3 regions of the Amycolatopsis sp. CFH S0740 genome follow, and region 1 is predicted to be linked to each of the others. Evidence: riboswitches for the same ligand, from Rfam matches in the RefSeq annotation. Region 1 holds a riboswitch; each other region holds the start of a gene.

The links. Region 1 has a riboswitch for S-adenosylmethionine ahead of EIZ45_RS45155 (methionine ABC transporter ATP-binding protein). Riboswitches for the same ligand answer to the same signal wherever they lie in the genome.
Region 2: linked by a shared signal. The riboswitch ahead of EIZ45_RS39030 (aminotransferase class V-fold PLP-dependent enzyme) and the one ahead of EIZ45_RS45155 (methionine ABC transporter ATP-binding protein) in region 1 are both predicted to bind S-adenosylmethionine.
Region 3: linked by a shared signal. The riboswitch ahead of thrC (threonine synthase) and the one ahead of EIZ45_RS45155 (methionine ABC transporter ATP-binding protein) in region 1 are both predicted to bind S-adenosylmethionine.

The regions. Positions count from the first base shown of each region.
Region 1 is NZ_SDLS01000057.1:13,981-17,228, forward strand. It holds gene EIZ45_RS45150 (hypothetical protein) at 61-534, shown strand; gene EIZ45_RS45155 (methionine ABC transporter ATP-binding protein) at 644-1,657, opposite strand; SAM riboswitch class I at 1,873-1,963, opposite strand; gene rsmA (16S rRNA (adenine(1518)-N(6)/adenine(1519)-N(6))-dimethyltransferase RsmA) at 2,523-3,248, opposite strand, start outside.
Region 2 is NZ_SDLS01000035.1:94,146-97,393, forward strand. It holds gene EIZ45_RS39025 (potassium/proton antiporter) at 74-1,552, shown strand; SAM riboswitch class IV at 1,649-1,763, shown strand; gene EIZ45_RS39030 (aminotransferase class V-fold PLP-dependent enzyme) at 1,804-3,135, shown strand; gene EIZ45_RS39035 (hypothetical protein) at 3,229-3,248, opposite strand, start outside.
Region 3 is NZ_SDLS01000028.1:21,248-24,495, reverse strand. It holds gene rpsT (30S ribosomal protein S20) at 338-598, shown strand; gene holA (DNA polymerase III subunit delta) at 699-1,670, opposite strand; SAM riboswitch class I at 1,802-1,935, shown strand; gene thrC (threonine synthase) at 1,949-3,214, shown strand; gene EIZ45_RS34940 (ComEC/Rec2 family competence protein) at 3,239-3,248, opposite strand, start outside.

The sequences.
Region 1 (3,248 bases):
GTTCCCCCAACCGTCGCTCCGGAGTGGCCATCCGGACTAATTTGGAACTACTTTGGAACTATGCGCGCGCCGGAGGTCAACCTGTCCGAGTTGTCCCTGCACCCGCGCCGGGTCGTCGACCGGCTCGAAGGTTCGCCGACCCGTTCGGTCCGGATTCGCCGACGGGAGAAGGACAAACCCGATCTGCTGCTCGTGACCGCCGAGCGCGCCGAACAGGCGGCGGCCGGGTTTTCGGCGACCGTCACGATCCTCGCGGAGCTGGTGCGCCGCAGCGCCGAGACCGCCGCGCTCGCCGCCGAGGCGCTGCCCGCCGCGTTCCCGTGGGCGCGGTACCTGTCCGCGGAAGAAGTACGGACATTCGTCGGCGAACTGGCCGAAACCCTGGAGCGAGCCGAATCCCTCGGCAACCCGGTGCCGTTCGCCGCCCTCGTGGCGAAGTGGAAACAGACCGCCGAGGCGCACGCGGATCCGGAGCTGGCGGAGATCCTGCGCCGGAACGACCACAATGGACAGACTTCAGGACACTTGTCCTGAAACTTTGACCCGGCGACCTGATTTCTCGGGCGACGCGTCCCGCCAACGCGGCGAGGGCCGCCCCAATCAAATGGGACGACCCTCGGAAAACCGCTCAGTTCAAGGGAAATCAGGCGGCGACGACGCTCTGCGGACCGCGAGCCGGCTGGCTCACGTGCGCACCCCGGTCGGAGATCCAGGACAGCGCGGCGTCGGCCCGCTCGCCGCGGACGCCGAGGCGGAACCGGGCGATCGGGGTGTCCCCGATGCGGGTGAGGCCGCCGCCGATGGTGGCGAGCTCCACGTCGAACCGGCTGGCCGCCTCGGGCAGCAGGGCGCCCACCGAAGCGAAACCGATCAGCACGACGTCGACCGCGCGGTCGTACTTCGCGGACTGGGCGCGCGAGGTCTCGACCGACGGCAGCACCGCCTGCGCGGTCCAGCTGTCCGGCGTCGAGATGAGGTCGAGCACCGTGCCGCGCTCGACGATCGCGCCGTTGTCGAGCACCGCGACGTCGTCGCAGACCCGGCGGACGACGTCCGCGTCCGGCGTGGTGACGACGACCGTCACGCCCAGCTCGGCCCGCGCGCGGTCGAGCACGGCGAGCACCGCGCCCGCGTCCTCGGCCGCGACCCCGGCGGTCGGGTCGTCGGCGAGCAGCACGGCCGGTCCGGCGGCGAGCGCCCTGGCGACCGCGACCCGGCGGAGCTGGCCGTCGGTGAGTTCTTCCGGCTTCTGCCCGGCGCGGGCGGTGAGGCCGACGAGGTCGAGCAGCGAGCCGACCCGGCTGCGCCGCTGCGGGCCGTCGACGCCGAGCTGCTCCAGCGGGCTGGCGATGTTGCCCGCGATGGTGCGCTCGGCGATCAGCTCCGGCTTGGTCCCGACGACACCCAGCTGGCGGCGGATCTCCCGCAGCCGCTTGCCGTCGAGCGTCGCGGTGTTGAGGCCGTCGAGCCGCACGACGCCGCGGTCGGGGCGCTCCTGCAGCGCGATGCAACGGGCGAGGGTCGACTTGCCGGAACCGGACGGACCCACGACCCCGAACAGCGAACCGGCTTGCACGTCGACACTCACGTCGCGCAGCGCGGCGACCCGATTTCCGTGGAAGGGAAAGGACTTGGACACGTTTTCGACAGTGATCACGAAAGGGCTCCAGGCAAACGAGGCGCGGCGCCGATTCCGGGCGCGCCAGGCGTCATCGAATTACCGTCCACTGTGGACGGCGCAAGAAACTGCGGAAAAAACGATCAGGCGATGACCATGGAGCGTTGACACGCACATACCGAGCGGCGACCTTCGTCGACTACGCGCCGGCGGGTCAGCAGGAGCGGGCGGGTGACCCTCTTCATCGAAAACAGCCTCCATCGGTCCTGGCGGTAGCACCTGCCCTGCGGAGGGTGGTTGCTGCGACTTCGGCGAGCCAGGTCTCTCAGTCGCTCGGGATGGACGCTTTCGAGTAAAGCCGATCCCATTGGCTGAACGCAAGCGCGTTGGTGCAGATCACACGTCTGGTGGTGCCCGCATACCGGAACACCGCGTCCAAAAACCGGAAGCCCGGAACCTCGGCCGCCGAACAGTGCCTCGACCTGCGAAACGCTCGTCACGGGCGCCGGCGGCGAACGGGTTCGTTCCACTGTGGACGATCAAGGATCTTTGTGGAACAAGAGTTTTCCCGTTGTCAAGGGGCGATGATTCGCGGGCCTCGACGCGCGGTGCACCGGGGTCTCGACCGAGCCGAGATAGGTCAGCGAAGCGAAGCACCTCGGGCCAGCACCGCTGAACAATCCCGGGCGTGGAGCAGTCCGACTCCCCCGAATGCCGAGCTGCTCGTCACAGGCGGACGGCTGTTTCAGCCGTGCTCGCGTGATCACCAAGCGTAGCCAGACAGCAGGGGATGACCCACAATCAGCGACGACACAAGATCATCGGAGAACGCAGCGAAACCAGGGAATACCTGCTCCGACGCCGCCGTTGGAAGTCGCAAGGCGAGCCCCCTGGGGGAGGTGGGTCACATTCCGGCAGCCGCGATCCGCGCGAAAGCGTGCACGTCCAACTGCTCCCCGCGCGTCTTCGGGTCGATTCCCGCCTCAGCGAGCAACTCGCCAGCCCGCTCGGCGGAACCAGCCCACCCGGCCAGCGCGGCCCGCAATGTCTTGCGCCGCTGGGAGAACGCCGCGTCGACCACCGCGAACAGCCGGGCCCGATCCACTCCGGAAACCGGGTCGGTCCGGGTGAACGAGACCAGAGCGGAATCGACGTTCGGCACCGGCCAGAACACCGCGCGCGGCACGGCGGCCACCTTGCGCGCGGGCCCGTACCAAGCGAGCTTCACGCTCGGCACGCCGTAAGTGCGGCTGCCCGGCCCGGCCGCCATCCGGTCGGCGACCTCGGTCTGGACCATGACGAGCCCGCTGCGCAGCGACGGCAGCTCGGCCAGCAGGTGCAGCACCACCGGCACCGCGACGTTGTACGGCAGGTTCGCGACGATTGACACCGGTTCAGCGGGCAGATCAGCCGCCCGCACCCGCAGCGCGTCGGCGCCGACGACGGTCAGCCGGTCCGCGGCCTCAGGCGCGCGCTCGGCGACTGTGCGCGGCAGGCGGGCGGCCAGCACCGGATCGATCTCCACAGCGACGACCTGAGCGCCCGCGGCCAGCAGGCCCAGCGTCAGCGAGCCGAGACCGGGCCCGACCTCCAGGACGACGTCCCCCGGCTGCACGCCGCCGAGTTCGAC
Region 2 (3,248 bases), on a different contig from region 1:
TGGTGCGCGCTCGGGAACCGGACACTGCCTCACTATTCTGGACGCCTGCGGGCGACCGGGAGGGAGGCGGAGGGTGAACGAGCTTCCCCTGGTGCTGGGCGTCGGAGCGCTGGTTCTCGTCGTCTCGGTCGTCGCGGTGCGGGTGTCCATCCGGCTCGGATTCCCGTCGCTGCTGCTGTATCTCGGGATCGGCGTCGTGCTCGGCGAAGCCGGGTTCGGCATCCGCTTCGACAATCCGGCGCTCACCCAGTCCCTCGGGCTCGCCGCGCTCGTCCTGATCCTCACCGAGGGCGGGCTCACCACGCGGTGGTCCGCGGTGAAACCCTCGCTGGGGCCCGGAATCCTGCTGTCCACAGTGGCCGTGGTGATCAGCATCGCGGTCACCGGCGCGGCATTGCACTGGCTGCTCGGCCTCGACTGGCGGCTCGCCCTGCTGTGGGGCGCGGTTCTCGCGTCCACCGACGCGGCGGCGGTGTTCTCCGTGCTGCGCACGGCCGGGGTCGGGAAACGGCTCGTCGGCGCGCTGGAACTGGAATCCGGCATCAACGACGCGCCCGCCTACATCGCGGTCGTCGTGCTCGCGTCCGGCGAGGCGGTCGACTGGTCGCTGCCGCTGCTGGTGGTCTACGAACTGCTCACCGGCCTCGTGCTCGGCCTCGCGTTCGGCTGGCTGGGCGCGCAGGCGCTGCGCCGGGCCGCGCTCCCGGCGACCGGTCTCTACCCGCTCGCCACGGTCGCGGTGTGCGTGCTCGCGTACTCCTCGGGACAGCTGGCGCACGCGTCCGGCCTGCTCGCCACCTACGTCGCCGGCCTGGTGCTGGGGAATTCCAAGCTGCCGCACCGGTCGGACACCCTGTCGTTCGCCGAAGGGCTCGGCTGGCTCGCGCAGATCGGGCTGTTCGTGCTGCTCGGCCTGTTCGCGTCGCCGACCCGGCTGCTCGAAACGCTCATCCCCGGCCTGGTCGCGGGCGCGGTGGTGCTGCTGCTCGCCCGGCCGCTGTCGGTGGTCCTGTCGCTGCTGCCGTTCCGCTTGCGGTGGCGGGATCAGGCGTTCCTGTCCTGGGCGGGGTTGCGCGGTGCGGTGCCGATCGTGCTCGCGATGATCCCGCTGTCCGAGGGCGTGCCCGGCGCGCAACGGCTCGTGGACGCGGTTTTCGTGCTCGTCATCGTGCTCACCGTGCTGCAGGGCGCGACGCTCAGTCCGCTCGCGCGGATCCTCGGGCTGGCGAAGGCGACGCAGGCGCACGAGATCGAGGTCGACGCCGCCCCGCTCGACGAACTCGGTGCCGAACTGCTGCAGGTGCGCATCCAGAAGGGGTCGAAGCTGCACGGCGTGTACCTGTCGGAGCTGCGGCTGCCCGCCGGGGCGACGGTCAGCCTCGTGGTGCGCGGCGGGACGGGCTTCACTCCGCAGAAAACGAGCCGCTTGCAGGTCGAAGACCAGCTTCTGGTGGTCACGACCGCCGCCGACCGCGACGCGACCGAACGGCGCATCCGGGCCGTCGACCGGGCTGGCCGCCTCGCCCGCTGGCACGGGGAATCCGGAGCCTGATCTTTCTGTCCTTTGTGGACAAACTCTGTGACTGCCGTCTCAGATCACGAGACGGGTCTGGTTTCTCCCGGGGGTCGTCCGCTATCTTCGGTTTCAGGTCATGAGTGCCAGCGCGAAGCCCCGGCTTGCTGGCCGGCAACCCTCCTACCGCGGTGGGGTGCCCCGGGTGAGGACCAGGCCGGTCGCGCAGTGCGGCGGGCAAGCGCGGGCCCCTCGCCGGGGGTCCCCCGGAACGCCGAGGAGGCGCCGTCATGACTCTCGCACTCGACCGGTCCACGGAAACTGTTGCCGCTGCCGTTCCCGCTGTCGCCGGTGCGACGCTGCGGGTCCCGCTGGTCACCGGCGGCGACATCGGTTACGCCAACCTCGACCACGCGGCGAGCGCGCCGTGTCTGGACGCCGTGCGCTCGGCGGTCGACGAGTTCCTTCCCTGGTACGCCAGCGTGCACCGCGGCGCCGGCTTCGCTTCGCAGGTCTCGACGCGGCTGTACGAGCGGACGCGCGACGTGCTGCGCCGGTTCGTGGACGCGCGCAACGGCGACTCGGTGATCTTCACCCGCAACACCACTGACGCGTTCAACCTGCTGGCGAAAGCGTTGCCGCGCAAGACTTCCGTGGTGGTGTTCGACAGCGAGCACCACGCGGCCCTGCTGCCGTGGCGCGGCCCGAACGTCCGGCGCGTGCAGCTGCCGCGGACCCGGCTCGCCGCAGTGTCCGTTGTGGACGAAGCGCTCGCGGAATGCCCGCAGGGGCCGCGGTTGGTGGTCGTCGCCGGTGCGTCCAATGTGACCGGCGAGCTGCTGCCGGTGGCCGAGATCGCTGCGGTGGCCCGGAAACACGGTGCCCGGGTGGCCCTCGACGCCGCGCAGCTCGCTCCGCACCGGCAGATTTCGTTGCGGGAGCTGGATGTTGACTATGTCGCGCTGTCCGGGCACAAGCTGTACGCGCCCTTCGGGGCCGGTGCGCTGATCGGGCGCAGCGACTGGTTGCGGGCGGCCGAGCCGTACCTGGCCGGTGGTGGCGCTACGAAGCTGGTGACCGAGGAAGCCGTGGTGTGGAACAGCGGCGAAGAACGGCACGAGGCCGGATCGCCGAATACCGTTGGCGTGTATGCGCTCGGGGTGGCTTGCGAGCAGCTGGCAGCTCAGTGGGATGCCGTGGGTTCGCACGAAGCCGCGTTGCTGGAGCGGTTGCGCAAGGGGCTTGAGAGCTTGCCGGGGTTCGCCGAGCTGCGGTTCTTCGACGCGCCGGTGGACCGGGTCGGCACGGTGAGCTTCGTGGTCGACGGGTTCGAGCCCGGATGGCTGGCCGCGGTGCTGTCGGCCGAGTACGGAATCGGCGTGCGGGACGGGGCGTTCTGCGCGCACGTGGCCGCCCGGCGGCTGATCCGGGAAGCCGGAAGCCAGGGCCAGCAGGCGGTCCGGGTGAGCCTCGGGCTGGGGAGCACCGAGGAACACGTCGACCGCTTGGTGCTGGCGCTGCGGCAGATCGTGGCCCGGCGAGCCCGGTGGGAGTACGCGAAGGTGGACGGGCGGTGGGCACCGGTCGGGGACCCGCGGGAGCTGCCGCCGTTCTGCGCCTGACAGGGCTGGTGCTGGGACTGGCGCGACAGGAAACGTGACCACAACGCGGGATCGCTTAAGGGCGATCCCGCCGCGGCGGCGGAGCCGACGCCATCAAACACAGTCCGCGTGCA
Region 3 (3,248 bases), on a different contig from region 1:
TCCCGTCAGATGAACGGCGGGGCTCTGTCTCCCGCCGAAGGTGCCGCTCGGACCAGGCCCGCCCGCCCTCGTTGTCTTCGCGACCCGCTCTGCGGGACCACGGGCAGGCGACGGAACCCTAGGCACTACCGGACCCCACCGTAACCGAGACGGGGGCGCGATGCCGAGCGTTTGCCTGCTCCGGGGCCGTCGGCAACGCCGCGAACAGGGCTGTTAAGATTTTCGACTGTTGCCGTGCGGCATTCCGTCAGGGAGGAAACCCGGCAGTCCCTCGGGACTGATCCGGAGCCACACGAACGCGGCAGCGACCTTCACCGAGTGAAAGAGGAACGCCTCCATGGCCAACATCAAGTCGCAGGTCAAGCGCATCACGACGAACGAGAAGGCGCGGCAGCGCAACCTGGCGATCCGGTCCTCGGTGAAGACCGCGATCCGCAAGTTCCGCGAGGCCGCCGAAGCCGGTGACAAGGACAAGGCCCTCGAACTGCAGCGCGACGCCGCTCGCAAGCTCGACAAGGCCGTCACCAAGGGCGTCATCCACGCCAACCAGGCCGCGAACAAGAAGTCGGCTCTCGCGAAGCGCGCGAACCAGCTCTGAGCGCAGTCTTTCGGAAAGGCCCGGCGGCTTCGGCTGCCGGGCCTTTCCGTGTCCTGGGGACCGGCTCGGCTCTCCTCAAGGCGTTCCCGGCGCCGGGACGTCAGCGGTCTCCCTTGGCCGCGACCACGTCGAGGACCGCGCGCTGCAACGCGTAGTTCGCGTCGGCCGCCGCACCCTTGACCTCGGCGTTCAGCCGCGCCACGACGCGCATCGCGGTCGCCAGGCCGTCCTGGCCCCAGCCGCGGGACTGCCCTTGCGCCTTGCGGATCTTCCACGGCGGCATGCCGAGTTCGCCCGCCATCTGGTTCGGGTTGCCGCGCCCGGCCGCGGACACGCGAGCGATCGTGCGCACCGCGTCGGCCAGCGCGTCGGCGATCAGGACGTGCGGGACGCCCAGCTGCATCGCCCACTGCAGCGACTCCATCGCGGCGGCCCGGTCGCCCGCGACGGCCTTCTCGGCCACCGCGAAGCCGGTCACGTCGGCGCGTCCGGTGTGGTAGCGGCGGACCGCCCGCTCGTCGACGACTCCCCCGGTGTCGGCGACCAGCTGCGTCGCCGCCGAGGACAGTTCGCGCAGGTCCGAGCCGACCGAGTCGAGCAGCGCCATCAGGCCCGCGGCGTCGATCTTGCCGCCCGCGCGGCGCACCTCGTTGCGGACGAACGCCTCGCGCTCGGCCGGTTTGGTGAGCTTCGGGCATTCGGTGATTTCCGCGCCCGCCTTTTTCAACGCGCCCGGCAGCGCTTTGGCGGCTTTGCTCCGCCCGCCGCCGCTGTGCACGACCACGAGGACGATGCCGTCGGCAGGCGCCTTCACGTACGCGAGGACCGCGTCGGACAGCTCCTGCGAGATGTCCTGCGCCGACTCCAGCACGATCACGCGCCCCTCGGCGAACAGCGACGGGCTCACCAGCTCGGCCAGCACAGGCGGTGTGAGATCGGACACCCGCATGCGCGTGAGGTCGGCCGTCGGGTCCGCGGCCTTGGCCGCGTCGAGGGACGCTCGCACAGCCCGTTCGATGAGCAGTTCTTCCTCGCCCGTGACGAGGTGCAGCGGCGCGGGTGCGGTGGTCACCCGGCCATCTTCTCACCCGGCCGCCGGGCCGCCCGCTCCGGTGATGTGGGCCGCCTCCGTGGCACGAGCTGATCGGGATGTCGTACGGTGTAGCCGAGGACGCGCCCACCGGCGCTCCGACAACCGAATACCGCTCATCCAGAGGGGCAGAGGGAACGGCCCGACGAAGCCCCGGCAACCGGCGTACAGCCTGTCATCCCGCGATCGCGGGGTAGCTGACGACCACGGTGCCAATTCCGGCCCGCTTCGGCGGGGCAGATGAGGAAAGGAACCTCGCGATGACTGCAGCCCTCAGCGCCACCTCCGCCAACAAGACGATCGACCTCGGTCCGGCCGTCGAACTGGTGTCGAAGGAAGAAGGGCACCGGCAGCCGCTCGCTCCGGAATTCGTCTCCGTCGAAGACTTCTCGCCGCTCGAGGTCGCCTACGACTTCGGCCGCGTCCGCCGCGAGGACATCGAGGCGGGCCCGCGCAACATCTGGCGTTACAAGAAACTCCTTCCCGTCCCCTCGACCGTCGAGGAGACCCCGAACACCGAACCCGGCTGCACCCGGCTCGTGCGCGCCGACCGGCTCGCGAAGGAGCTCGGCCTCAAGCGCGTGTGGGTCAAGGACGACACCGGCAACCCCACGCACTCGTTCAAGGACCGCGTGGTCGCCGTCGCGCTCGCGGCCGCCCGCGAGTTCGGTTTCGAGGTCCTGGCGTGTCCCTCGACCGGCAACCTGGCCAACGCGACCGCCGCCGCGGCGGCCCGCGCCGGCTGGCGGTCGGTCGTGCTGATCCCGAAGAACCTCGAACGCGCGAAGATCCTCACCACCGCGGTCTACGACGGCGACCTGATCGCCGTCGACGGCAACTACGACGACGTGAACCGGCTCGCCACCGAACTGGCCGGCGAGCACCCGAAGTGGGCGTTCGTGAACGTCAACGTCCGCCCGTACTACTCCGAGGGCTCGAAGACGCTCGCCTACGAGGTCGCCGAGCAGCTCGGCTGGCGCATCCCCGAGCAGATCGTCGTGCCGATCGCCTCCGGTTCCCAGCTCACCAAGGTGGACAAGGGTTTCCGCGAGCTGGGCCAGCTCGGTCTCGTGGACGCCAGCCCGTACAAGGTGTTCGGCGCGCAGGCCACGGGCTGCTCGCCGGTCTCCACCGCGTACCGCAACGGCCACGACGTGGTCCAGCCGGTGAAGCCGGACACCATCGCCCGTTCGCTCGCGATCGGCAACCCGGCCGACGGCCCGTACGTGCTCGACGTGGTCAACCGCACCGGCGGCGCGATCGAGGACGTCACCGACGAAGAGGTCGTCGAAGGCATCCGGCTGCTCGCGCGCACCGAAGGCATCTTCACCGAGACCGCGGGCGGCGTCACCGTGGCGACCGCGAAGAAGCTCGTCGAAACCGGCAAGCTCGACCCGGACGCGGAAACCGTCCTCCTCATCACCGGCGACGGCCTCAAGACCCTCGACGCGGTCGAGAACCACATCGGCCCGAGGGCCACCGTGCCGCCGTCCGCCGCGGCCGTCGCCAAGGCGCTCGGCTACTGACGCACCGGCCCGGGGTCCGCCGCACTACCGCGGC